2 regions of the Lentibacillus juripiscarius genome follow, and region 2 is predicted to be linked to the other one. Evidence: riboswitches for the same ligand, from Rfam matches in the RefSeq annotation. Region 2 holds a riboswitch; the other holds the start of a gene.
What was found. Region 2 has a riboswitch for FMN ahead of ribD (bifunctional diaminohydroxyphosphoribosylaminopyrimidine deaminase/5-amino-6-(5-phosphoribosylamino)uracil reductase RibD). Riboswitches for the same ligand answer to the same signal wherever they lie in the genome.
Positions count from the first base shown of each region.

Region 1: linked by a shared signal. The riboswitch ahead of ACFSUO_RS07020 (ECF transporter S component) and the one ahead of ribD (bifunctional diaminohydroxyphosphoribosylaminopyrimidine deaminase/5-amino-6-(5-phosphoribosylamino)uracil reductase RibD) in region 2 are both predicted to bind FMN.

Region 1 is NZ_JBHUNA010000013.1:37,562-44,920, forward strand. It holds gene ACFSUO_RS06985 (glucose-6-phosphate isomerase) at 1-1,111, opposite strand, end outside; gene ACFSUO_RS06990 (DUF378 domain-containing protein) at 1,241-1,483, shown strand; gene yugI (S1 domain-containing post-transcriptional regulator GSP13) at 1,571-1,936, opposite strand; gene ACFSUO_RS07000 (YugN family protein) at 2,055-2,423, shown strand; gene ACFSUO_RS07005 (potassium channel family protein) at 2,412-3,410, opposite strand; gene ACFSUO_RS07010 (thioredoxin family protein) at 3,608-4,171, opposite strand; gene ACFSUO_RS07015 (M20/M25/M40 family metallo-hydrolase) at 4,327-5,385, shown strand; FMN riboswitch at 5,525-5,670, shown strand; gene ACFSUO_RS07020 (ECF transporter S component) at 5,837-6,427, shown strand; gene ACFSUO_RS07025 (hotdog fold thioesterase) at 6,545-6,928, opposite strand; gene ACFSUO_RS07030 (1,4-dihydroxy-2-naphthoate polyprenyltransferase) at 6,944-7,359, opposite strand, start outside.
Region 2 is NZ_JBHUNA010000007.1:41,175-48,533, forward strand. It holds gene ACFSUO_RS04275 (ABC-F family ATP-binding cassette domain-containing protein) at 1-1,761, opposite strand, end outside; gene ACFSUO_RS04280 (hypothetical protein) at 1,767-1,898, opposite strand; gene ribH (6,7-dimethyl-8-ribityllumazine synthase) at 2,221-2,691, opposite strand; gene ACFSUO_RS04290 (bifunctional 3,4-dihydroxy-2-butanone-4-phosphate synthase/GTP cyclohydrolase II) at 2,753-3,964, opposite strand; gene ribE (riboflavin synthase) at 3,980-4,585, opposite strand; gene ribD (bifunctional diaminohydroxyphosphoribosylaminopyrimidine deaminase/5-amino-6-(5-phosphoribosylamino)uracil reductase RibD) at 4,566-5,672, opposite strand; FMN riboswitch at 5,879-6,024, opposite strand; gene ACFSUO_RS04305 (hypothetical protein) at 6,231-6,893, shown strand; gene ACFSUO_RS04310 (alkaline phosphatase) at 7,128-7,359, shown strand, end outside.

The DNA.
Region 1 (7,359 bases), on a different contig from region 2:
GCAGTGTTCCCTCGTAAGCCTTGTCATTGATTTCATGCAGTGTTCTTCCTGCCAGATAATTCAGGCCATCCGCATCTGCTTCATCGGCTTGTAGTGTCCAATCTTTCTTAGGCTTGTTTATATGCAGTACGGTTTCAAATAGGTCACGCCGTCCATCTTGAATGTATTGGCCCATCGAGTGCAAATCGGTAGTAAAGTTGGCTGATGCCGGGAAAATACCTTTTTGATCCTTGCCTTCACTTTCGCCAAAGAGCTGTTTCCACCATTCACTGAAATAATGCAAATTAGGTTCGTAATTAATAAGCATTTCCGTTGTTTTGCCTTTATCGTATAAAACATTACGGGCCGCTGCATATTGGTACGCCGGATTCTTAGCAAGCTGCGGCTCGTTCAGGTCGCTCATAGCTGCTTGTGCGCCATCAATAATCTCATCAACTGCTATGCCACTCACAGCAATGGGCAGAAGGCCGACTGCTGTCAGCACGGAATATCTGCCGCCTACATCATCTGGAATCACGAATGTTTCGTATCCTTCCGTGTCGGCAACGGTTTTCATAGCACCTTTCTCTTTATCGGTTGTCGCATAAATTCGGCTTGCGGCTTCCTCTTTTCCATATTTTTCTTCCAGGAAATTCCGGAAAATTCGGAAGGCAATCGCCGGCTCAGTTGTCGTGCCGCTTTTGGAGATGACATTAATGGATACATCTTTATTTTTAAGAACATCGAGCAAATCATTTATGTAAGTGGAACTGATATGATTTCCCGCGAAAATAATCTGGGGTGCATCGCGTTTGTCACCAGGAAGCAAGTTCTGAAATGAATGGTTCAGCATGTCAATTGCTGCACGCGCTCCCAGGTATGAACCGCCAATCCCAATCACAAGCAGCACATCAGAGTCGCTTTTGATTTTTTCTGAAGCGGTTTTAATACGGTTGAATTCTTCTGCGTCCATGTTTTCCGGTAAGTCCAGCCAGCCCAGATAATCGCTGCCTTGCCCCGTTCTTTCATGAAGTTTTTCGTGTGCCGTTTTTATATAGTCGCTCAGATAATTCAATTCTTCTTGTCTGAAGAAATGAAGTGCATTACTGAACGAAAAACTGATATGTGTCATATAATTCCTCCTTGTCCATTTTACTTTACCTGATTTCTAGCACCTGATTCAAGATAGAGCTATTTTTGTATAATATGTAACATAAATCGAAAACTACTAACAGTACTTGGAAAGAAAGGAGGGGGAGTCATGAGTGGTTTGCAGCGCTTTTGTCTGGCATTGACGATTATCGGTGCCATCAATTGGGGATTAATTGGATTATTTCAGTTTGATCTGGTCGCTGCCATATTTGGCGGCGGCGAACAAAGTGGTGCGATTGCGCGCGTCATTTATGCAGTGGTAGGGATAAGCGGTCTTGTTGTATTATCATTGCTGTTTAAAACCGATGAAGCATTTTCCGCGGATCGTAAACTACAGACAGATGAAAGCTAAAGATACAAAAAAAGAGGCAAATTCAAATATGCCGAATGCGTTAGTCATAGCACATATTTGAAAGAGCCTCTTTTTTTATGTTTCATTTTACTTTTCCGATTGTTTAATCCATTCTTCAAGTTTATCTTTTAGCGTGTTAAAACCGGCATTTTCGTTATCCGGCTGGCTGCTTTCAGCTTTTTTCTGGCTTTTAGCATTGTTTTTTGGCGGTTCCTGAGTCGCACGGATGGAAAGACTGACTTTATTTTTTTCTGCATCCACACTTAAAACTTTCACTTTTACCTCATCGCCAATGGCTAAATGTTCATGAACATCTTTTACAAAGCCATGTGTTATCTCAGAAATATGAACAAGACCCTGCGTTTCTTCGTCTAACGCCACAAATGCTCCATATGGCTGAATGCCGGTAACTTTACCATCTAAGATCTGACCTGCTTCAAACTTGTCTGACATGCTGAACAACTCCTATGTTAAATTCGATTCTTTTTACACAATAAAACATTTTAGCATATATTCCTGCTCCGGGCAAAAAATAGCTGGTAAGGATTATTTCGTATAGAGGTGATACAGCATGAATTCACCGCATTCTTCGGTAGAAAATAATATATATCCCCTGCATGTGTTGGAAGAACGGTTCAGGCCTGGTGGTTCCGTTATCCGGGCGAATTGGGATTATGAACGGTCAGCCATCGATTTAACCATTGAAGAAAAGGGAAGCCATTATTTCGTTCACATTCCATTTTATGCTGTACAAGGATCATTGGACTTTCCCGGGATAACGGTGCGGCTGGAGAAACCGTATTTTCTTGGACGTGACACATCAGAATTAGATAGTGTTACCCCCACTTTTTCTGTGGCTTCTCACGATTGGAGTGGGGCAGACAAGAGGGCAGGCGAGGTTATACTTCAAAAAGTGGCGGAACTGCTGTTACCAGGCTGACAGGAGGAGCAAGGTATCGTCCTTGTCAAGTTCCATATCATGCTGTGGGTTCATATGCCACTCGCCATCACGGATAACCCCGATAAGCAATTCGCCATTCTCTAGGAAAAACAGCACAGATTCTTTAAACGTGCTTCCATCCATCTTATCAGGAAGCGGAACATGGTTGAATTGCTGACTTTCCAGTAAATTCAGCACTGTTTCAAAAGGCCTTGTATGTTTTTTATGAAACAATTCATGGTAAAACAACGTACTCATGAAATCATTGGAACTAATGACGGTATCTGCTCCAGCCCGGATGGCATTGTCCACCTGGCTGATGGTCAGGATTTCCGCATTAATTGGAACATCCTGGTTATTTCCTCGGACAGCAATCGTTGCAAGGATAGTGTTAATATCCGCCTTTCGCTCGTCTATTGTTATATCGGCGGAAATTAGAACGGCATCTGCAGATTCAATCTTAGCCTGCACCAGCACGACGTCTTCACTTGGATCCCCATGGATGAAATGAACCGGATAGTGACGGTATGGCAATTTGTCCAAAGTCCGATCGATCAGCACCACTTCCTGGTTGGAATCTTTATCGGCTATCATGTCTGCCAGCTGTTTTGTTCGTTCATTCCACCCGATGACGACAATGTGATGACTGCCATTAAAAGATACTTTTCCCTCCGAAAGCTTATTTTCATGATTAATGGTAGTTGCGGCAAGTGTTGTGATATAAAACGTCAGCATTCCGCCGCCTGAGAGGAGCAGAAGAATGCCGATAATTCTGCCGGGAATAGTAAGTGGAACATAATCGCCATAACCAACTGTTGCACCAGTGATAAAGGCCCACCAGACGCCATCAAAAATGGATGGGAATTGATTTGGCTCCACAAGGTGGATGACAAGTCCAAACAAGAACATAAGCACAAAAATGGATAGGAGAAGTCTGACCGCTGTCGGCATCCGGAAATAAATATGTTTGAACACTTCGAGATTCATCTAGTTCACCTGCCCTAGTTTTCAATCTTCTTCCGGAATCACACATATAGTATTGGCAAAGGGCCGAACCCCTCATACGCTATAAACGAAAATACGGGAATGTCTGCGGTATGATGAAAAACTGGATTTTTAGCGAAGGGTCTGGGGAGTGGAGTGTCGAACAAGCAAAAAAACGCACCAGCAATGGGTGCGTTATACTACACGTTTAGGTTTCTGTTTAATTCCGATGTAATGCTTTCGTATACATCCTGCCAGAAATCGGTATTGTCACGGAAGGATTTGGTCATAAATCGATACATTTCTTTTGCCTTTTCCTTATGATCCTCATGATCGGCTGGCGGCAGCTTTTGTCTGGACTGGTCGACAAACTCCTGAATCTTTTCAGCTCTTGGCCCCCATACCGCCACTTCGTTTCCATTGCTGTTGATGAAAATGAATTTAGGAATCGAGCGGGAAGTTCCATTCGTTAAGTATTGATCCATCAGCTCAAGATTCTCATCACGGGGCAGGAATTTAACCGGCATGCCGGCTTTTTCCGCGATACGGATCAAAATCGGTATATTCAGCATGGCATCACCACACCAGTCCTCGGTCAGGATGATGACGCGAAGATTGTGCTCTGCCAGTGATTGAAAGAGTTGTTCATTCTCCGGTGGTGTGAAATGATCATAAATATGCAGCAGATTTTCTTTATTTTCCTGCATTGATTCAATATATGTGTCCGTGTCCATCCCTTTCGCAAACCATTGCTCAAGGTTCATCCGCCATCACTCCTTATTGTCATCGTTCCACTAAAGTGTAGCCGATTATAAAGCCCCAGTAAACTAAAGCAGCTTTTTGAACGGCGCTTTTCACCACGCGTTTTTGGAGAAAATCTGCTATGATGAAAGGATAGAATAATCAGGGAGGTTTTTACATGGAGCAAGCAAATAGAACGTTTCTAATGGATTTATTGCACACCCCATCCCCATCGAGTGATGAGGTGGCCATTCAGAAAAAATGGATTAGCTATGTGAAGGAATTTGCGGATGAAATCAGGACAGACAATGCCGGCAATGCAATTGGAATCCTTAATCCGGATGCTGAATTTAAGGTCCTTTTGGCAGGCCATTGTGATGAAATAGCCCTTGTCATTAACAGGGTGGACGACGATGGGTTCCTGCATTTTGATAAGATGGGTGGTATCAATCCGAAAGCTGCCGTTGGAATGAAAGTAACGGTGCTTGGCCAGCACGGGGAAGTGACTGGTGTTATTGGTGTCAATGCCCAGCACCACGGCGGCCTGAAAGATGACTTTGGCCTGGAGGATTTGTTTATTGACTGTGGTTACAAAACAAAAGAAGAGGCTGAACGCTTTGTGCAGATTGGTGATTTAGCTGTTTATAAAACCGAACCTGAGGTGTTGATGGACCGTTACATATCCGGCCGCGGCCTGGACAACCGGACGGGCGCATTTATCGTGGCTGAAGCCCTGCGGCGGCTTTCGGAAAAAGGATGCAAAGTCGGAGTCTATGCAGCGAGCACAGTGAATGAAGAAACAAACATGGGAGGTGCCTATTTTGCTGCTGCAGGCATCGAACCAACGATGGCGATTGCCTGTGATGTTACCTTTGCGACCGATTATCCAGGAGTGAACAAACATAAGCATGGCGATGTGAAACTGGATGGTGGGCCAGTTTTGGCAAAAGGGGCTCCAATTAACAGTAAAATCAACAAATTATTAGAGCAAACAGCCAGAAAACGGAACATGAACGTGCAATATGAACTGACACCGCGTATGACAGGAACGGATGCAGATCGTATGCGTCTGACTGGACCAGGCGTTCCAATCTCCTTGGTATCCTTGCCGCTGAGGTACATGCATTCACCGGTGGAAACATCCAGCCTAAAAGATATGGATGAAGAAATAGAGCTGCTTGTCACGATGATAGCTGAAATGACGGGGGAGGAAAGTTTGAACCCGCTGGAAGACTAAAACGGTAATTAGTTCAACGTGAATTAGGGAAAGGGTGGGATAGAGTTAACGTAAGATTGGAATAGATAGAAGGGAAAAACAAAAAATACTTGCGCATTTACTTTATTTTAGTTAAACTTAACTTATAAAATAATATCGATTCCATCTTCGGGGCAGGGTGCAATTCCCGACCGACGGTAAGAAGCAGCAAGCTGTTTCAAGTCCGTGACCCGTCTGCATGATGCAGCGGTGGACCCGGTGTGAGTCCGGGACCGACAGTTACAGTCTGGATGGGAGAAGATGACGAGCCGAAAACAGGTACATCCAATGTGCCTTGTTTTTCCTGTTACGTGTTACCCTAAAGCCCCGTAAAGGTTTTTAGGGTTTTTATTTTGTTTCCGAACGGCAGGGGAAGGCTTACCCTTCATCAGTGTAAGATGTGAATCGGTGAAGATGAGGGAGGAGACGAACGATGCAGTCTACTGCACAATCAACAAAATTAACAAAGCTTGTCATTCTGGCTTTATTAGGGACGATTTCACTGGTACTGTTTTTTCTGAACTTCCCGCTGCCATTTTTGCCGCCGTATTTAAAGATTGACTTCAGTGAAGTACCGGCGCTGATGGCTGCACTTATATTCTCACCAATGGCTGGTGTCATTGTGGAGGGAATCAAAAACTTGCTGTATCTGGCTGTGTCTGGAGCCGGCGATCCAATTGGTGTTGTGGCGAACTTCCTGGCGGGGATAATGTTTATCGTGCCAGTTGCTGTTCTTTACCACAGGTCCAAGGGTGTTAAGAGTGTTGTTTCCGGGCTGGTGACCGGCACTATTATTATGGCAATCGGAATGAGTGTGTTGAACTATTATATTATCCTGCCGGCATATGCCTGGTTTATGGGTGCCCCTGAAATGGCTGCAAGCACGGCAAAATGGGTGGCCGTTTCTGCAGGCGTGCTGCCGTTCAATATGATCAAGGGCATTGTTGTGGGTATTTTATTTGTCCCTGTATTTGTGAAGATGAAAGCATGGATCGAACAAAAACAAACGAATTTAGCATCATAAGCAAAGCGGAAGTGCCATCAGGCGCTTCCGCTTTTTACAATCATAAAAATCGACCACCCTGTACATAGGGTGGTCAACACTGTTCATTATTCGGTTACATCTATTTTTCTATCCATCCTACCTTTTTGGAACAACGCTGATGGTGCAGCGGGATATGCACAGCAGCTGATTCTGTTCATCGGTAATCCTGATTTCCCAGACCATTGTCCGCTTTCCTTTGTGCAGTGGTTCCGCCCGGGCAGTCACGGTGCCTTCGCGTTTAGATTTTATATGATTGGCATTGATTTCGATACCAAATACGTTGTGTGTTTCTGGGTCAACATGTTGATATGCTCCGATGCTGGCAGCAGATTCTGCAAGAGCAACATTCGCACCTCCATGCAGGAATCCTGCCGGCTGATGTGTGCGTTCATCCACAGGCATTGTCATGACAACCATATCTTCATCAAGTGATGTGATGCGGATGCCGAGTGATTCCATTAGAGTATTGGATAAATCCATGTCAAAACCCCCATATTAGAAAAAGTTGCTCACCAGTAGTGAAAAGCCTATCAAAAGCCCATACATGGTGTTTGTTTTGCCTGTGGCGGCCATAGCTGGCATCATTTCCAGGGAATTTGTCTTGCCGCGGAATTTGCGGATGACATCGGCCGCCTTGAAAATGCTTAGAAATGCCAGAACTGACCATGCCGGCAAGATTCCGGCTATCACATAGGCTGCGGTAAGACTGTATGCACTGATGAACATAAAAGCCAGAAATCGGATGGCATTTTTTCGGCCAAGCAGGATCGCTACTGTTTTCCGCCCGTTTTCTTTGTCCCCATCAAGGTCGCGAATATTATTGGACAGCATGATTGCCCCGATGAAAATAGCAACCGGTATCGACAGCCAAATGACCGAACCTGTCAGTACGGATGTCTGAATGTAATAGC
Region 2 (7,359 bases):
ATCACTTCCAGCATTAGCAATCTGGTCCTGCAGTCCTTCGATGAGGGTTTCCAATTCAGTTATGTCATCCTCAATCGTTTCCCACTCCTTTTTATCATGGTAGGACATTTTTTTCTGAGCAGGCTTTTTGGGTGTTTTTTTCGGTTCTGCTTGTTTTTGTTCCTGTGCTTGTTGTTTTTCATGTTCCAGCAATTCGTGATAGTTGCCGTAGAAATGTTCCACTTGCCCTTCTTCTTTGAAGACAAGCATGTGGTCGACAACACGGTCAAGGAAATAGCGATCGTGTGATACCGTAATAACAACACCCGGAAATTGCTCCAAATACTCCTCCAGGACACCCAATGTCTGTGTATCCAGATCATTAGTCGGCTCGTCGAGAAGCAGTACATTCGGCTCAGCCATTAGGATTTTCAATAAATAAAGACGCCGCTTCTCGCCACCTGACAGTTTACGGATATAGTTCCACTGTTCGGACCTGGAAAATAAAAATCGTTCCAGCATCTGTTCTGCCGTGATTTCATCGCCACTTTTTGTCTGAATGACCTCAGCTGTCTCCCGAATATAGTCAATAAGCCGTTTGCTGCCGTCCAGTTCTTCATCCGTTTGCGTGTAATAACCAATCTTAACCGTCGGACCTGTTTCCACATGACCATGATCCGATTCCGCACGACCAGCCATGATATTCAATAGCGTTGATTTGCCTGAACCGTTCGGACCGACAATACCAAGGCGATCCCCCGGCACTATAAGGAAATTAAAGTCCTCAAGCAGTTGCTTTCCATCATAGGATTTGGCAATGCCCTCCAGTTCCATCACTTTTTTCCCGAGCCGGGCTGATCCTGCTTCAAAGGACACATCACGGGATTCGGAAGCATATTCTTTTTGCTTCATTTCTTCAACCCGGTCAATGCGTGCTTTTTGCTTGGTGCCACGGGCTTTTGGTCCCCGCTTCAACCAGGCGACTTCCTTCTTCAGCATGCTGCGGTGCTTCTCCTCATAGCTTTTCTCCAGTGCTTTTCGTTCTGCCTTCTTTTCCAGGAATACTTCATAATTTCCTTCATAAGTGAACAAATTGCCCTCGTCAAGTTCAAAAATCTGATTGGTAACACGATTTAAGAAATAACGGTCGTGTGTAACAAGCAATAGTGCACCTTTATACGATGTCAAATAATGTTCGAGCCATTCCACCGTCTCATTATCAAGATGGTTGGTCGGCTCGTCAAGAATGAGCAAATCGGCAGGCTGGATCAATGCTTTGGCGATCGCCACCCTTTTCCGCTGGCCACCCGATAGTTCCCGCACATGCCGGCTGAAGTCAGTGATCCCCAATTTGGTAAGTATCGTTTTAGCGGCCGTATTGGCTTCCCATGCCTCATATTCATCCATTTGCTGCTGTTTCGCAAGCAGTTTTTCCTGAATCGCCTCATCGCCGGGTGCATGCTGGAGATCGAGAAGCGTCTGTTCATATTCGCGCATCACCTTCATGATGGCCGCGTCCCCATAATAAATCTGCTCCATGACCGTCAGATCCGGGTCAAGGTCAGGCTCTTGTGCCAAGTATTCCACCCGGTAGTCTTTGGCATGGCTGATGGAACCACGTTCAGCAGTATCAATGCCAGCGATGATTTTCAGAAATGTTGACTTTCCTGTCCCATTCACACCGATCAGCCCAATTCGATCGTGCGGCTTTATCATGCAGGATATCCCATTGAGTAACGTTTTCTCGCCGTATGATTTATATAGATTATCGATTGTAAGCATGTTTATTACCTTCCTAATGCAGACTCATCGTCATCATTCTGCTTTTTGCCTTTCAGCAGCTGTTTAATGAACAGCACGACTAAAAACAGCAGCCACGAAGTCACAGCATAAAATATAATCTTACTCAGCTGGTCCATTTCCTGAAAGAAAAAGGCCATACCAGCCCAAATGACGCCAATTCCAATAATTTGATAGCCTAAAAATTTAATTGTCCGTCCCTCCAGACATACGAATACTCTCCTTCTAGTTTATCTCACCAGCCGTCACTTTTCCATTAGAAAAACTCGGCATTCGCCTTGCCTCATAGCGTATGCCGGAGTTTTTCTTATAAGGTCATCCATAATTTATACTTCCTGACGTTATTATGAAAAACTATGCCGTGTTCCTTGGCTCAAAGGAAAATCTGTATGCCTGGATCCACCCAGCAAAAAACCGGGGAAAGCGACCCCCGGTGTAGTATCATGCATCCAATTCTCGCGCAACATTAGCCGTCTCTATTGCGGCCACCGCTGCTTCTGCTCCTTTGTTGCCCGCTTTTGTTCCTGCGCGCTCGATGGCCTGCTCAATCGTCTCGGTCGTCAAAATCCCGAAAATAACTGGCTTGCCGGACTCCATTGAGACGCTGGATACCCCTTTCGCTGCCTCACTGCAAACATAGTCAAAATGCGGGGTTGCCCCACGGATGACTGCACCAAGCGTGATCACCGCATCATAGTCAGCGCTCACTGCCATTTTACGGGCAATGACCGGAATTTCAAAAGCCCCCGGCACCCAGACAACATCTGCGTTTGTTTCGTTAACCCCATGCTGTTTAAGTGTGCCGAGTGCACCATCAAGCAATTTTCCAGTAATAAATTCATTGAACCGGGCCACAACAATACCGATTTTCAAATCCGTTCCAACCAGACTTCCTTCCACTGTTTTTCCCATCACGAACATCTCCTTAAAAGTAATTTGTTGCTCCAATAGACAACTGCCTACAGGGAGGGTTTCAGTCCCTTTGCAAATGCAATAAATGGCCCATCTTGTGTATCTTTGTATGAATGTAATGCTCATTTTCCTTCCGAACACCTGTCTCAAGCGGTATCCGTTCGTCAATTCCGATTCCATAAGCCTGCAGTCCATCCAGTTTTTGCGGGTTATTCGTCAGGAGCTTCACATGTGTGACACCCAAATCGCTTAATATCTGTGCGCTTATCGCATAGTCGCGCATATCCGGTGCAAATCCCAGCTGTTCGTTTGCTTCCACCGTATCCATCCCGGCATCCTGCAGCTGATAAGCGTGCAATTTGTTCAAAAGCCCAATACCACGGCCCTCCTGGCGCATATAGATGAGCACGCCGGAACCGGCCGCGTCCATCTGCCTCAGCGCTTCATGCAGCTGGGAACCACAGTCACAGCGATGAGAGGCGAATACGTCACCGGTCAAGCATTCCGAATGCACCCGGGCAAGCACCGACTCTTCCGGATGGATGTTTCCTTTGACGAGTGCGATATGTTCCTTGCCGTCCAAATCATTCGTGTACCCATATACATGAAATGTTCCGAATGCTGTCGGCAGTTTTGTCTCCACCTCTCTCTTGACGTGTATTTCTCGCTGTTTGCGGTATGTGATGAGATCAGCTATTGTTATCAGTGTGAGATCAAATGCTTCCGCCATTTTATCTAGATCCGGGACACGTGCCATTGTGCCGTCGTCTTTAATAATTTCACAAATAACCCCCGACGGGAATGCCCCGCATAATTCTGCAAGATCAAGAGACGCTTCTGTATGGCCCGGACGCTCCAGCACGCCGCCGTCTTTGGCGATCAGCGGAAAGACATGGCCAGGCCGTTTAAAATCTGCCGCCCCCGTATCGGGGTGGGTGAATGCACGAATCGTTTCGGACCGGTCCCCCGTACTGATACCTGTCGTTGTGTCCTGATGGTCGACACTAACCGTGAATGCCGTCTCAAAAGGATCGCTGTCCTCCCCCGTCATAAGTGAAAGCTCCAGTTTCCGGGCCAATTCCTGCTTAATGGATGTACAAACGAGCCCCTTCCCATGCGTAATCATAAAATTGATGATATCCGGTGTTACCTTTTCCGATAGCGCAACCAGGTCACCCTCGTTTTCCCTGTCGGCATCATCAACGACAATGACCGGTTTCCCCGCTTTCAAGTCATGGATTGCTTCCTCAATGCTATTAAACATCCTATCCACTTCCTTTGTCTGGTTTTAGTTTTGCTTGCGTGGATGGTTCATTAAGCTGTGCACATGTTTTGCCAGTACATCACATTCCACATTGACACAATCTCCTTCACCTTTTGCTCCAAGTACGGTTTGCGACACGGTATGCGGAATCAGTGACAGGGTAATTTCATTGCCGCTGATACCGAACACCGTCAAGCTGACACCATCGATAGCCACCGAACCTTTCATGATGAAATAAGCGGTCAATTCCGGCTGGATGGCCACATCGTAGTAAACTGCATTTTCCTGCTTTGTTTTTCGGACAATGGTGCCCGTTCCATCGACATGGCCGGTGACAAAGTGCCCACCAAACCTGCCATCAGCCGGCATGGAACGCTCGAGATTAACAAATGCGCCTTCTTTCAACATGCGCAGAGAAGTAGCCTTCATCGTTTCCGGCATGACATCCACCCCAAATGCATCATCCGAAACATCGGTAACTGTCAGACAAATGCCATTAACTGAGATGCTGTCACCAATCCGCACGTCTTTCAGCACAACTGCCGCGTCTATTGTCAGCCTCACCGCTGTTTCAGAAACCTGATCCAGTTGTCTGATCCTCCCCATTTCTTCAACAATTCCTGTAAACATCTGCATCAACCTCCTGTGGCTCGGCAATTATTTTGATAGCTTCCCCAATCATTTCCGTAGATGTAATCCTGATCGGCAAAACATCCTTCATGGAATCAAATCCTTCTCCACCAGCAACACCAGGTGCATCCTTCCCGCCAATCAGCTTTGGAGCCATGTACTGCACCAGCTGGTTGATCTGTCCGCTCCCAATAAACGACCAATTCACGGCCGAACCGCCTTCCACGAACAATGACATGATGCGCTGACGTCCCAGATAGCGAAGAACTGTATCAGGATCTGTTGCCGGAAGCGGGATCACTGTTACGCCAAGTTCTTCATAGGGGCTAATCGCTGCATCTGACACCTGTTCGCCGGTAATGATCCATGTCTTCGCCTGCCGGTCAGAAACGACATTGGCTTCCAGTGGCGTGCGCAGATTGGAGTCAAGAATGATGCGGAGCGGATTTTTCGCGCCCTTCGGCAATCGGGCCGTCAGACGCGGATTATCAGCCAGCACCGTATTCACCCCCACCAAAATAGCATCATGCGCATGACGATACCGGTGTACATCCGTACGAGCCGCCTCATCAGTAATCCACTTGCTGTCCCCTGTTTTTGTCGCGGTTTTCCCATCAAGGCTGGTTGCTGTCTTTAACGTTACATACGGCATTCCTGTTTGCGTGTAATGAAAAAACGCGCGATTAACGTTCGTGGCTTCTTCCGCCAGCAGCCCAAGCTCCACATCGACTCCAGCCGCACGCAATTTCTCGATTCCGCGCCCGGCGACTTTTTCATTCGGGTCCATGACAGCAATGACAGCACGCCTGATTCCTTTCTCCACAATTAGGTCGGCACATGGCGGTGTTTTCCCATGGTGACTGCACGGCTCGAGTGTGACATAGATGTCTGCACCATGCGCTCTGTCTCCCGCCATCCAAAGCGCGTGCACCTCGGCATGAGCCTCCCCCGCCTTCATATGGGCACCCATTCCAAGAATTTCGCCATCTTTGACGACAAGGGCACCAACCGGGGGATTGGGACTTGTCTGCCCCACAGCAGACCCGGCCAAGTTCAGGGCGAGTTTCATAAAGTATTCATCATCCATCACAGCACACCTCCACGAGTCCTGACAGCATTCTGGGCTGTCTTCGTTCATCGCATCATTGTTTTTCAGCACATTAAAAAAACCCCTGAATTTCCTTCAGAGGTATAAGAGCAGAATTTTTTACAGGTATGTACTATATACAAAACAGCCACACACAAGCAGCCAAACACGCTACTTGTATGCAGTCCAATTGCATACCACCCGAAAAATTCCTTCTCCCATCCAGACTGTCACTGTCGGCCCCGGACTTTCACCAGGTCCACCGCTTGGTATAAAACCGCACGGGTCACGGACTTTGAAGCTGTGCCTCATCACCGTCGGTAGGGACTTTCACCCTGCCCCGAAGGAATATCTTGTGTATTCAGTTATTTTATTTTAGCTGATTATGATAAATGTACCTTATGTTGACGGATTTAGTCAACAATTACGACTAAAAAGATATACATTAATTTGTACACCCTTATTTGTATAATTAAACTGAGCCTAGAGATGAACACACAATCCTAGATAAATGGCATCTCGGTATGGGCTTAATTTTATTAAAAGGGGAACTCAACCATGAGGAAATTTTCGGTATTACTTTTGTCAGCAATTTTATTTTTGTCAGCCTGCGGGCAGGGAAGCAGCAATAACGACGCAGCAAAGGAATCCGATGACCAGGGTACAGAGCAACAAAATGAAGAAGATTCGAATACAGCAGATGATGGAGAAACCATGACACAAGAGGAAAATAAAGAAACCGAAGCCCAAGTAGGGGATACGGTAACTTCAGACAATGGCGAACAAACACTTGTTAGCCGTACAGATGACGTAGGTACGTTTGAGTCAGGTCCCATTAACTTAACCATTGAAAAAGTAAATGGTGTGTCAGCGAATCTCAAGGGGGATCTAGCAGAAATAATGGAAACAGATCAATTAGAATATATTCAAGTTGATATGAATGTGGAAAATACATCAGAAGAAACAGTCAGCTTTTATGCTTCTCAGGCAACCATGACAACGAATACTGGTGAACAGTTAGAGCCAGATATGTTAATGAGTGAACATATAGATGGAGAATTCATAGGTCAGGTAAATAAATCAGGAACCTCCTTTTATATCTTGGAAAATTCCAAGGCTGAAAACGTGGAATCGATACGACTAATTTTTAGCGCTGCAAGTAATGACAACTTTGAAGATATTGGCGAAGAAATTGATATAGAAGTGGATCTTAAAAAATAACTTACTATAAATGGTGCACATTACTATGTGTGCCATTTTCTTATTCGATCTAATAGAAGGTACATTCTGACTGTATAAAATAGATAGAAAGATTTATGGACTAGTTACGTTCCATACCAAAGCACTAGATTCAGCCCTTCACGTGGGAAAAACTCACACCTAAACTACTATTTCACATGAAATCGGTATACTATACGATAGAAATAGATTCATATATTTTTAGGAGGGGAATTGATGTTCAAACGAATTCTGACGTTGGCTGCTGTTTGTATTCTGGTTGCCGGAACTTTTCTGGCGGTGAACACGGAATCTTCCCAAGCGGGGAATGGAAACGGCAACGGAAATGGAAAAGGTAATTTCAATGCGCCCAATAATGGAAAAGTGAAAAATGTCATCGTCCTGATTGGCGACGGCATGGGTCCATCGTTCACGACAGCATACCGATACATGAATGACGACCCGTCCA